One region of the Ensifer meliloti genome, then DNA from elsewhere that is predicted to be linked to it. Evidence: predicted binding sites of a transcription regulator. Region 1 holds the regulator's gene; each other region holds the start of a gene.
What was found. Region 1 encodes LexA, which represses DNA repair genes until DNA is damaged. Its sites were predicted from a motif close to TGTTCNNNNTGTGTTCNG; they were not measured.

Region 1 (3,276 bases):
GAAGGATTTCGACGGAGAGATGAAGACGATCGAATGGGCCAAGGTCCCGGACATTCCCGGACCGCCATCGTCTGGCGAGGAAACCAAATGGGTGGTCCCGGATAAGTTCTTCGATCAGTTCGGCGAGGTTCTCGACACTGTCGATCCGTTGCCGGGCGAGGAGGCTCTCTATGGCCAATTCCGCCTGCTGCTCGATGCAGCCTCCAAGGACCCCGAACTGAAAAAGGTGCTGGTTGCGACCGCGGTCGAGACCGAAGACAAGGTCATCCAGCCGTTCTTCCAGTGGAAGCACAACGGACGTCCGGCCGGGAACGGATGGAACCGTTCTACCAACAATGCGCAGTTCGGCGTCGACTATTTCAACCGGACCGGAACGGCAAAATCGAACATGTTCGACAACCGGCCGAACGAGACGCAATATTTCTACACCGACCACGACGGCGCGGGCGGAGAACTCAGCGGCAGCGGCAGCTATGCGATCACCTTCCCAGCCGGGCAGGAGCCGCCGGTCAACGGGTTCTGGTCATTGACCCTGTACAACGACAAGCATCTCTTCCACGCGAACGACCTCAAACGCTACTCACTCGGCACCAAGAACAAGAACCTAAAGCGCAACTCCGACGGTTCGCTTACCCTCTACGCCGGCGCGAAGTCGCCCGGGGGCGACAAGGAAAACAACTGGCTGCCCGCGCCGGACGGGAAGTTCTCGCTCTACATCCGCGCCTATTGGGGCAAAGAGGCAATTCTCGATGGCTCTTGGCAGCCGCCCGCGATCGAGGTGGCTCAATAGCCAGTGCTGAAAGCCGATAGTGGCGTTGTGTGTTCGTGACCTTGCACTCCGCCCTATCTGCCAGCCGGCGGGCACCGACGCGGCTTGCAGTCGTCAGCCTCATCTCTGTATTGCGATGCATTCGGCAAGTGGAATGCACTGGCGCGGTCGGCCGAAAACTCTTATACAATCGTTGACCAGTGGGGTCGTAGCTCAGTTGGGAGAGCGCCGCAATCGCACTGCGGAGGTCGAGGGTTCGACTCCCTTCGGCTCCACCATCCACCAGTCCTCCCTGCCGGCTCGCTGCTTGCCAAAAAAGCTGATTTGAGAGAAAGTTTTAGTCTGACCCGTTCGAGGTCTGGGCAACTCCCGCGAGTGGAGCAAAACATGCCTGTTAAATCTTTGGTGGCAGCCGCAATTTTTTCCCTCTTCGCCCTTTCGGGGTGCGCCAGCACAGGCTCGACCAACACGACCTACACCCAGTGGTACGGGCCTTATCCCGAGCCTGAATTCGACGTTCTTACGCCGGGCGGACTGCGCCTTGCCTATTAGCATTGCATAGGCGACCGACTGCGCCGCCCGCCGTAAGCCCAAAACATGCGAGAGCGTATCGGCCCCTGCCCCGAATTCCGAGCGATCGCCATCGACACGCCGGATCGCGGGGCGGATCGGCATTCAACAGCAAGCGAAATTCACGGAATTTTAGGCACTTGCGGAACACATATGGAACAGATAGGTTCTGTTCTTGATTTGTTTCGCGATTCTGGAGTGACGCCATGCTGACCCGCAAGCAACAGGAATTGCTTCTGTTCATTCACGAACGAATGAAGGAATCCGGGGTCCCGCCGTCCTTCGACGAGATGAAGGACGCCTTGGACCTTGCGTCCAAATCGGGCATCCACCGTTTGATCACCGCACTCGAAGAGCGTGGGTTCATTCGCCGGCTACCTAATCGCGCCCGGGCCCTCGAAGTCATCAAGCTGCCGGAGGCCTATGCGGGCGCTTCGCAGGTCCGCCGCGGCTTTTCGCCGAGCGTGATCGAAGGCAGTCTGGGCAAGCCTGCTGCGCCGCCCCCCGCACCGAAACCGGCGCCGCCGGCCGAGGCCGCATCGGTCGCCGTTCCGGTCATGGGCCGCATTGCCGCCGGTGTGCCGATTTCGGCAATCCAGAACAATATGCACGATATATCCGTACCGGTTGAAATGATCGGCAGCGGCGAGCACTACGCTCTCGAGATCAAGGGCGATTCGATGATCGAGGCCGGCATCCTCGATGGCGATACGGTGATCATCCGGAACGGAAGCACCGCCAGCCCCGGGGATATCGTCGTCGCGCTGATCGACGACGAGGAAGCGACCCTGAAGCGATTCCGTCGCAAGGGCGCCTCTATTGCGCTGGAGGCCGCCAATCCGGCTTACGAAACACGCATATTCGGTCCGGACCGGGTCAAGATCCAAGGCAGGCTCGTCGGCCTCATCCGGCGCTATCATTAGAGCTTCCTGACCAGGTGCGCAGCCGCTTCCTACGAAAGTACGCAATTTCAAAGCGCTGACGTGGGAGTATTGCGCCTTGGGACGCTATGACCACGCCCGGTCATAGAACGGAAGACACATTTATACAGAATAAAAAAGTCCCTATTCCAAATGTACCCTCTTGCGGATTGCGGTCAATCATTCTAAATCCGCGCCACGATTTGAAAACGCAAATCGTAGAGGCCTCGTGGCGGAGTGGTGACGCAGAGGACTGCAAATCCTTGTACGCCGGTTCAATTCCGGCCGAGGCCTCCAAAAGCCACACCTGATCAGCTTTGTTACCGACAAACTTCCTCTCGTCAGACGAGGGCGAAATCCGCATTCGCAAAGACGAAGTTGGCAGCGCTGAGGTCGGCAGCGTGGATGCCGATCAGAGTGACCTGATCGACCGTGCCATTCAGCTGCAGGACAGCGTTCCCGTCAGCATCGTCGCCGATGTTGGACAAAAAATCGGCGAAGTCGTCGTAGCCATAGCCGGCGATTTGGATGATGTCCTTGTCCAATTCGAAGTCGAAGATCTTATCCCGCCCACTGTTCCGCGCAAACAGGAACTGATCGGCACCGGTCTCGACCGCGAAGGCTGCGGTAAGTCGGCCATCGCCCCAGAGCTGATCGTTACCGGCGCCGCCAATCAAGAGGTCGTCCCCACCCGCGGTGTCCACGCCGACCTCTGCATCGCCATACAGGACATCATCGCCTTTGCCTCCGTCGAGCAGGTCGTTGCCGCCACTGCCGCCACGTGAGAAAAGAACATCTCCAACAAGAAAGTCGTTGCCAGAACCACCATAGAGGTGGTCGTCGCCGCCGATGCCGGATTCCACGACGCCCTGGTCGAGGCCATCTCCGTAGAGTTTGTCATGGCCCTCTCCGCCCTGGAGCCGATCGTTCCCGCCAACGAAAAAATCGCCGAGGGAGAAAGCGTCGCCCGAGAGAATATCGTCTCCGGCGCCGCCGTCGAGCCAGTCGTCGCCACCA
Region 2 (3,276 bases), 590 kb from region 1:
ATCCTGTATCGCGTAACCATCGTGCCCATCGTTTCATCTCCCGGCGCGGCCGTGTGTCCACGGCGTCTCGCTGACGAAGGAGATATTCGCGACTATCGCAAAATAAGTCAACACATAAATTTGCGATTGTCGCTATTTCGCAAAATTGACTTGGCCCCCAGATTCTCCGCGTGGTAGATTTCGGCCTCAAGAATCGGCCTGAGAGAGACTGGCGGCGCGCAACCGATCTTTAACCAAATCGCAACTATCGCTTATCTCTGAAGGTCGGGGAGCGTCCTATGGCTGAAACATCAATCGAATGGACTGATGCAACGTGGAATCCGGTAGCCGGCTGCTCGATAATGAGTGCGGGGTGCACCAACTGCTACGCGATGCGTATGGCGGCGCGCCTTGAAGCCATGGGGCTCGAGAAGTACCGGGGCCTGACGCGCAAGAGCGGCGGTCGAGCGAAATGGACGGGCGACCTCTATCTCGACGAGAGCGCGCTTTCTGTGCCATCGACCTGGTCAAAGCCACGGAATGTATTCGTCAACTCGATGTCCGACCTATTTCACCCAGACGTACCGGTGGAGTTCATCCGAAAAGTGTGGCGAGCGATGGCCGAGACACGCCGCCACACATACCAGATCCTGACCAAACGGCCGGACCGGATGGCTAATATTCTGCGCGGCTTCGATGTTCTGCCGAATGTATGGCTGGGGACCAGCGTAGAGGATGGTCGCGTGACAGACCGGCTTGACGACCTGCGCAGAGTCCCTGCAGCAATCCGTTTCGTCTCGTTCGAGCCGTTGATAGGTTCCGTTGCCGCTGGGCGATTGAACGGCATCCATTGGGCTATCGTTGGGGGCGAGTCCGGCCCAAACGCGCGGCCGATGGATCCGCTGTGGATCGACGAGATCTTCGCAATGTGTACTGACGTCGGCGCGGCATTCTTCTTCAAGCAGTGGGGGGGTAAGAACAAGAAGGTGGCTGGGCGATCTTATCGCGGCCGTATTTGGGATGATGTTCCGGCGGCTACGCTTTGAGGATGCTATTTCCGATCTTAGTCGCCAAGCCGATGGCTTTTCCAGCGGGGTTAGAAATAGCTAGGAACAGTGAAAACATGGGTGCCCCATTAGCATTCTTGAGCCGCTTGGGGGGAAGGACGGCAGGGAACAGGCTCTTGAGGCGCTTACCAACGAAGCTCTCTATCGCCTCTACGTCAGCGACGCGCTGATAAACATCGTCATACTCGCCGAGAAGGTCTTCTTTCTTCGGCCTGTTGTACCAGGCTTCAATCCACTCGTCGGTTCCGAGCATCCTTGTGATCGCAACCCGCTTGCTGTCATCAAGCTTCTCCGGGTCGCGCGTTGCTTGGCGAAATAAGCCGGCCAAGGACACAAGGTACCAGACGTCGATCGCCTCCGTCTTGCGGATACGTTCGAGCGTTGTCCAGTTCACAGCCATGCCGTAAGGATCGAGGAACATCACCGCGCGCTTGCCAACCCACTTCATTGCTTGAATTTCCGCCTCGATAGCGGCATTGGCGTCGCCCCGGACGATATCAATGTTCCGGCCCGGATACTGCTCTTTCAAACGCTCCAGGGCAGAGCAGTAGCTTTTCTTCTTCTCCATGAAGACGATGCGGTCGAAGGCCGGTCTGATGTCTAACGCGATTTGAGCCGACCCTCGTCGACGCTCAATTTTTTCAGCTTGACCTGGCATTAGGTCGGCAGGAACAGCAGTCTGCTTGATGACGCGCTCGCCGGTACCCGCGAATGCGTCGATATACCAAAGCTCGGGGAATTGAGGGCGGAGAGCAGTCGTGAACGCCTTCAAATATGCTTCCACAAGAGACAGTTTCAGGTCGGTGGAGACATTGCCAAATTCATGATCGCTCAAAATCAGACCTCACATATTGCGCCGCCGGCAATCTTTCCCCTACCTGTTGTGGCAAGCGAAATATTTCCGAAAACCGACTCGACTCACGGCTGCATTCCTGCTGTTTTTATGAGAACAAAGACGGAACATCGCAGGAGACAGAAATGAGCCCTAACGCTCCCGTAGATCACCCCGACGCCTTGCGGCTCGTCGTTGAACTTGAGAGCGTGTACGTAGCTTGCGATGATTGCGGGCATTCCCGCATTCTCCGCCTCGATAACCTAATGAAAGCCGCGGAACTCGGTGTTCACAACTACATGCAGTTATGCCGAAAGATCCGCTGCAGCGAGTGCCCAAAGATGCCGCCGGCATTCCGCAATTTGACCGTCCGGCCAACATGGCGCTGCGACGAAGCGCTTCAAAGCATCGCATGAAACACAACTTTGTGGACGCTGAAAACTTTGTCCGTAGGAAACTCCAGATCGTGGCTTTCGCCTTTGCCGGGGTTGTACTGGTAGAGGCGAAGCACATCGGCGGATCTGGAAACGAACCGCTTGAGGTAGCTTGATATCTCATCGTCTTCCAGGATCTGCACTACGACATCGTCGCCCTGTCGGACCTTCTGATGAGGGTTCACCCACGCCGTCTCGCCGTGAAAGAAGCGTGGCTCGCCGGAGCGGCCGTCGACCTGCACGGCATACGCGCCCTCAACGCCCTCGAGGCCGGGCGGACAAAAAACCGTGGCGATATCCTGACCGTTCATAATGAACCGACCGTTGGCTCCGGCGGCAATGTGCCCTCGAAGCGGAATCGAAACATCGCCGGGGAATTGCTGCCAGCGCGGCGGGAAGCTGGCGTTTGGTATCGGCTTGGCCGTGGGGGCGGGGGGCAGATCCTCTAACCAACGCGTCATTTGTTCGAAGCCAGGCGGCAATTCCCTAAAGAATCTCGCCATCGCCTCTATCTCCTGGAGAGATATCTGACGGCGCTTCTTAGGATCGTCGCTGTGCAGTTCTTTTGATCGCGTGATCTTGTCGTTGGACATACCCGTAGCTTCGGCGAGTTTCGAAGCCACGCCGCGAGCCGCGAGTTTTTCTGCAAGCCATTGTTTCAGTTCATATTGTGGGTCACTCATGCGGCGATCTTCGCGGATTCCGCAAAAAACTCCATCGCGAAGATCGCAAATAAGTTATCGCGACCCCGTTGACAAGTTGTCGCGAAAATCGCAAATTTCGCGACATGAGCGAAAAACATCTCGAGCCTGCAAAATCCATTATCGGCAAAATCGGCATCGAAAAGGTGGCCGAGGTCACCGGCAAGCACGTGTCCCGGGTGTACCGCTGGATGTACCCGAAAGAGAAGGGTGGTACCGGCGGGTTGATCCCCCAGACAGACGCACCCGCGCTGCTGGCGTAT
Region 3 (3,276 bases), 770 kb from region 1:
CCGGCCAGACCGGATCGAAGACGCTCGATCCGCTGCCCTCGCCGAACCAGAGCAGCGCGAGACAGAAGAGGCCTCCCCAGATGCCGGCATGGAACTGCATCGACCAGGGGTCCTCGTTCTGCGCGACCATGCGCGTCACGAGCAGGAAAACGGCGAGGCCGAAGGCGGCGACGATCGGAAGAAGTGCGACCAGACCAACTTCCTGCATGCTCGGCTGGATCACGAGCAGCGAACCGAGGAAGCCGACAGCGCAGGCGGTATAACGGCGCCAGCCGATCGTCTCCTTCAGGAAGATGCTGCCTAGGATAGTGAGGATGATCGGTTCAACGAAGAAGATGGCGATGGCATCGGCCACCTCCATGACCTTCAGCGTGGTGATGAAGGAAAGCATGGTCACCACCAGAAGGCCGCCGCGCAGCGCATGCAGCGCACTCTTGCGCCATGTGAGATCGAAGAGCGTACCGCGCACAAGGACGATCGGCAGGATGAAGACGATCTGCAGCAGGAAGCGTGCCGCCGTGATCTCGGCCGAGGGAACCGTCGCGATGGCTAGTTTCGAGAAGATGTCGATCAGCGGCGACAGCAACACCGAAAAGACCATCAGCGTCAGGCCGTAGGAGATCCGGTTGTGGTCGATTGCCGCCTTGGAAAGGGAGAGCTCGCTCATTGACCGTGGCGCTTTCCCCGGACTGCCTTCAGGCACCAGGCGGCGAATTCCTCCGTCGCTTTTTCCCGGCCGATCTCGTTGAGCGTTTCGTGGCGCATGCCCTCGTGAATTGCGATCGTGACATTCGTCATGCCCCGCGCTTTCATGCGGTTGCCCAGCCAGCGAACGGCCTCTCCGTTGAGGGTGGAAGGATCGGCACTGCCGCCGACGAGGTGTACCGGAAGGCTCGACGGCAGCCGCGACAGCCGGTCGGGGCGGGCACCGGCGAAGGCGAAGGCGAAGACGTCGAGCCACAGCGATACGGTCGGGTCGAAACCGCAGTGCGGATCTTCGATATATCTGGCGACCTCGCTTTCATCGCGCGAGAGCCAGTCGAAATCGGTCTGCCGGTCGGCGATGGTGGTGCTCCAGGCGCCGAAGGTGAGTTTCGTCACGAGCGGACTTGGCACGTCCGAACCCTTCAGCATCTTCTCGATCGCCAGCAGCAACTGGCCGCCGCGCCCGGCAAGACCCGGCCGGAAATTGGAGTTCCACACAGCGAGCGCGTCGTAGAGGTCCGGATCGGTTTCGGCGGCGTTCAGCGCGATCAGTCCCCCCATCGAATGGCCGAACAGCACGACCGGCAGGCCTGGATGAGCGGCCGCTGCCATATCGCGGAGCGCGCGCAGGTCCGTGACGACCTTCGCCGCACCTTCACGCTGGGCGAACATGGCGGGAGGCGCATCGGGGGCACAGCTCGTGCCGTGGCCGCGGTGGTCATGGGCGTAAACGTGGAAACCTTGGGCGGCCATGGTTTCGGCAAAGCGGGTATAGCGGCCGGAATGCTCAGCAAGGCCGTGGCTGATGACGAGAATGCCTTGCGGTTCGCCCGCCGCGCCGACATGGCGCCAGCCGAGTGTCGCGCCGGTCGGGCTTTGATGCGTCCTCACCTGCCCGAACATGCCATGCGCTCTCCCCCACTTGCGGATGCCGTACGGATATCAAATCGATTTGGGTGGGAAAGGCAATCGCAGCTTGTTGCTCGTTGCGCATGAGATCACAACGAATCCGCGGATACCGATTCAGGGTTGCAATTTTCCCGTATATGGGGTTATTTGTTCCTGTTTTGTTTTCCTTTAGAGGGCTTGGGGCAATGAAGACAAGGGCGATGATGCATCTGATGAGGTTGGCGGCGCTGGCGCTGGGGTTGGCGAATGCGCCCCTCGCGGCGGCTCAGGAGAGTTCGGCGAGCGAGGGCGAAACCGGCGGGGGGAGGACGGAATATGTGCTCGCCGTCAGCTGGCAGCCGGGATTCTGCGAGACGCGGCCCGATCGCAAGGAATGCGTCGGCCAGACGGCGGAGCGTTTCGACGCGACGAATTTCTCGCTTCATGGCCTATGGCCACTCAAGAAGAGCTATTGCGGCGTGGAAGCGGATCTGAAAGCGCGCGACCGCAAGGGCGACTGGCTGGAACTGCCGGAAGTCGACATGGGGGACGAGACGGCCAAGCGCCTGCTCGTCGCCATGCCGGGGGTCAAGTCCGGCCTCGACCGTCACCAATGGCTGCGCAACGGTACCTGCCAGACGGCAAATGCCGACGACTACTTCGCGCTGCAGCTCCGGCTTCTGGACGAGCTCAACCGTTCGGCTGTGCGTGCGCTCTTTGCAGACGGGATCGGCAAGGAACTTGACGAAAAACAGATCAAGCAGGCCTTCGACCAGGGTTTCGGGGCGGGGGCCGGAGACCGGGTGCGCATGCGTTGCCAGTCGGTGAACGGCGGCGACGTGATCACCGGGCTGACGATAGGGCTCTCGGGCGACCTCTCGGGCAAAGCCGAACTGGCGGATTTGATCCAGGCGGCGGGGCCGACGGAATTCAAATGCGCGAAGGGGATCGCAGACGCTGCCGGGCGGGGCTGATCGGGGGCGCAATTCGCATGGAGGGAGCGGCGGGGCAGCGTTCGGGCAAGGGCCTTTGACGTTGCCCCGCCACCATAATTCGCCTACATAGCGGGCAAAATTCCCTTCCGATGCGGAGCATTCCTTTATGGCACGTCAATTCATCTATCACATGGCCGGGCTGAACAAGGCCTACGGCAACAAGAAGGTCCTCGAGAACATCCATCTCTCCTTCTATCCGGAGGCGAAGATCGGCATTCTCGGCCCGAACGGGGCCGGTAAGTCGACCGTGCTCCGGATCATGGCGGGCCTTGATACCGAATATACCGGCGAGGCCTGGGTCGCCGAAGGTGCGAGGGTCGGCTATCTCGCGCAGGAGCCGCAGCTCGATCCTCAGAAGAACGTGCTCGAGAACGTGATGGAAGGGGTGGCCGCCAAGAAGGCGATCCTCGATCGCTACAACGAGCTGATGATGAACTATTCCGACGAGACGGCGGACGAAGGCGCCAAGCTCCAGGACGTCATCGACAGCCAGAACCTCTGGGACCTCGACAGTCAGGTGGAAATGGCGATGGAGGCGTTGCGTTGCCCGCCGGGCGATGCGGAGGTCACCAATCTCTCCGGCGGCGAGAAGCGCCGCGTGGCGCTTTGCAAGCTTCTGCTGTCGCAGCCCGAACTGCTTCTGCTCGACGAACCGACCAACCACCTCGACGCGGAAACGATCGCCTGG

Region 2: a site for LexA is predicted at 1,992-2,009, ahead of PZL22_RS11775 (three-Cys-motif partner protein TcmP). Genes of this name have one in related genera too.
Region 3: a site for LexA is predicted at 1,763-1,780, ahead of PZL22_RS12675 (ribonuclease T2). Genes of this name have one in related genera too.

What each region holds. Positions count from the first base shown of each region.
Region 1 is NZ_CP120365.1:376,822-380,097, forward strand. Features, by position in the region: gene PZL22_RS08860 (DUF1254 domain-containing protein) at 1-790, shown strand, start outside; tRNA gene PZL22_RS08865 (tRNA-Ala) at 972-1,047, shown strand; gene PZL22_RS08870 (hypothetical protein) at 1,157-1,321, shown strand; gene lexA (transcriptional repressor LexA) at 1,546-2,262, shown strand; tRNA gene PZL22_RS08880 (tRNA-Cys) at 2,483-2,556, shown strand; gene PZL22_RS08885 (calcium-binding protein) at 2,601-3,276, opposite strand, start outside.
Region 2 is NZ_CP120365.1:962,216-965,491, reverse strand. Features, by position in the region: gene PZL22_RS11785 (hypothetical protein) at 1-29, opposite strand, end outside; gene PZL22_RS11780 (DUF5131 family protein) at 279-1,025, shown strand; gene PZL22_RS11775 (three-Cys-motif partner protein TcmP) at 1,015-1,881, opposite strand; gene PZL22_RS11770 (S24 family peptidase) at 2,279-2,995, opposite strand; gene PZL22_RS11765 (hypothetical protein) at 3,100-3,276, shown strand, end outside.
Region 3 is NZ_CP120365.1:1,146,115-1,149,390, reverse strand. Features, by position in the region: gene PZL22_RS12685 (DMT family transporter) at 1-667, opposite strand, end outside; gene PZL22_RS12680 (alpha/beta fold hydrolase) at 664-1,608, opposite strand; gene PZL22_RS12675 (ribonuclease T2) at 1,800-2,567, shown strand; gene ettA (energy-dependent translational throttle protein EttA) at 2,695-3,276, shown strand, end outside.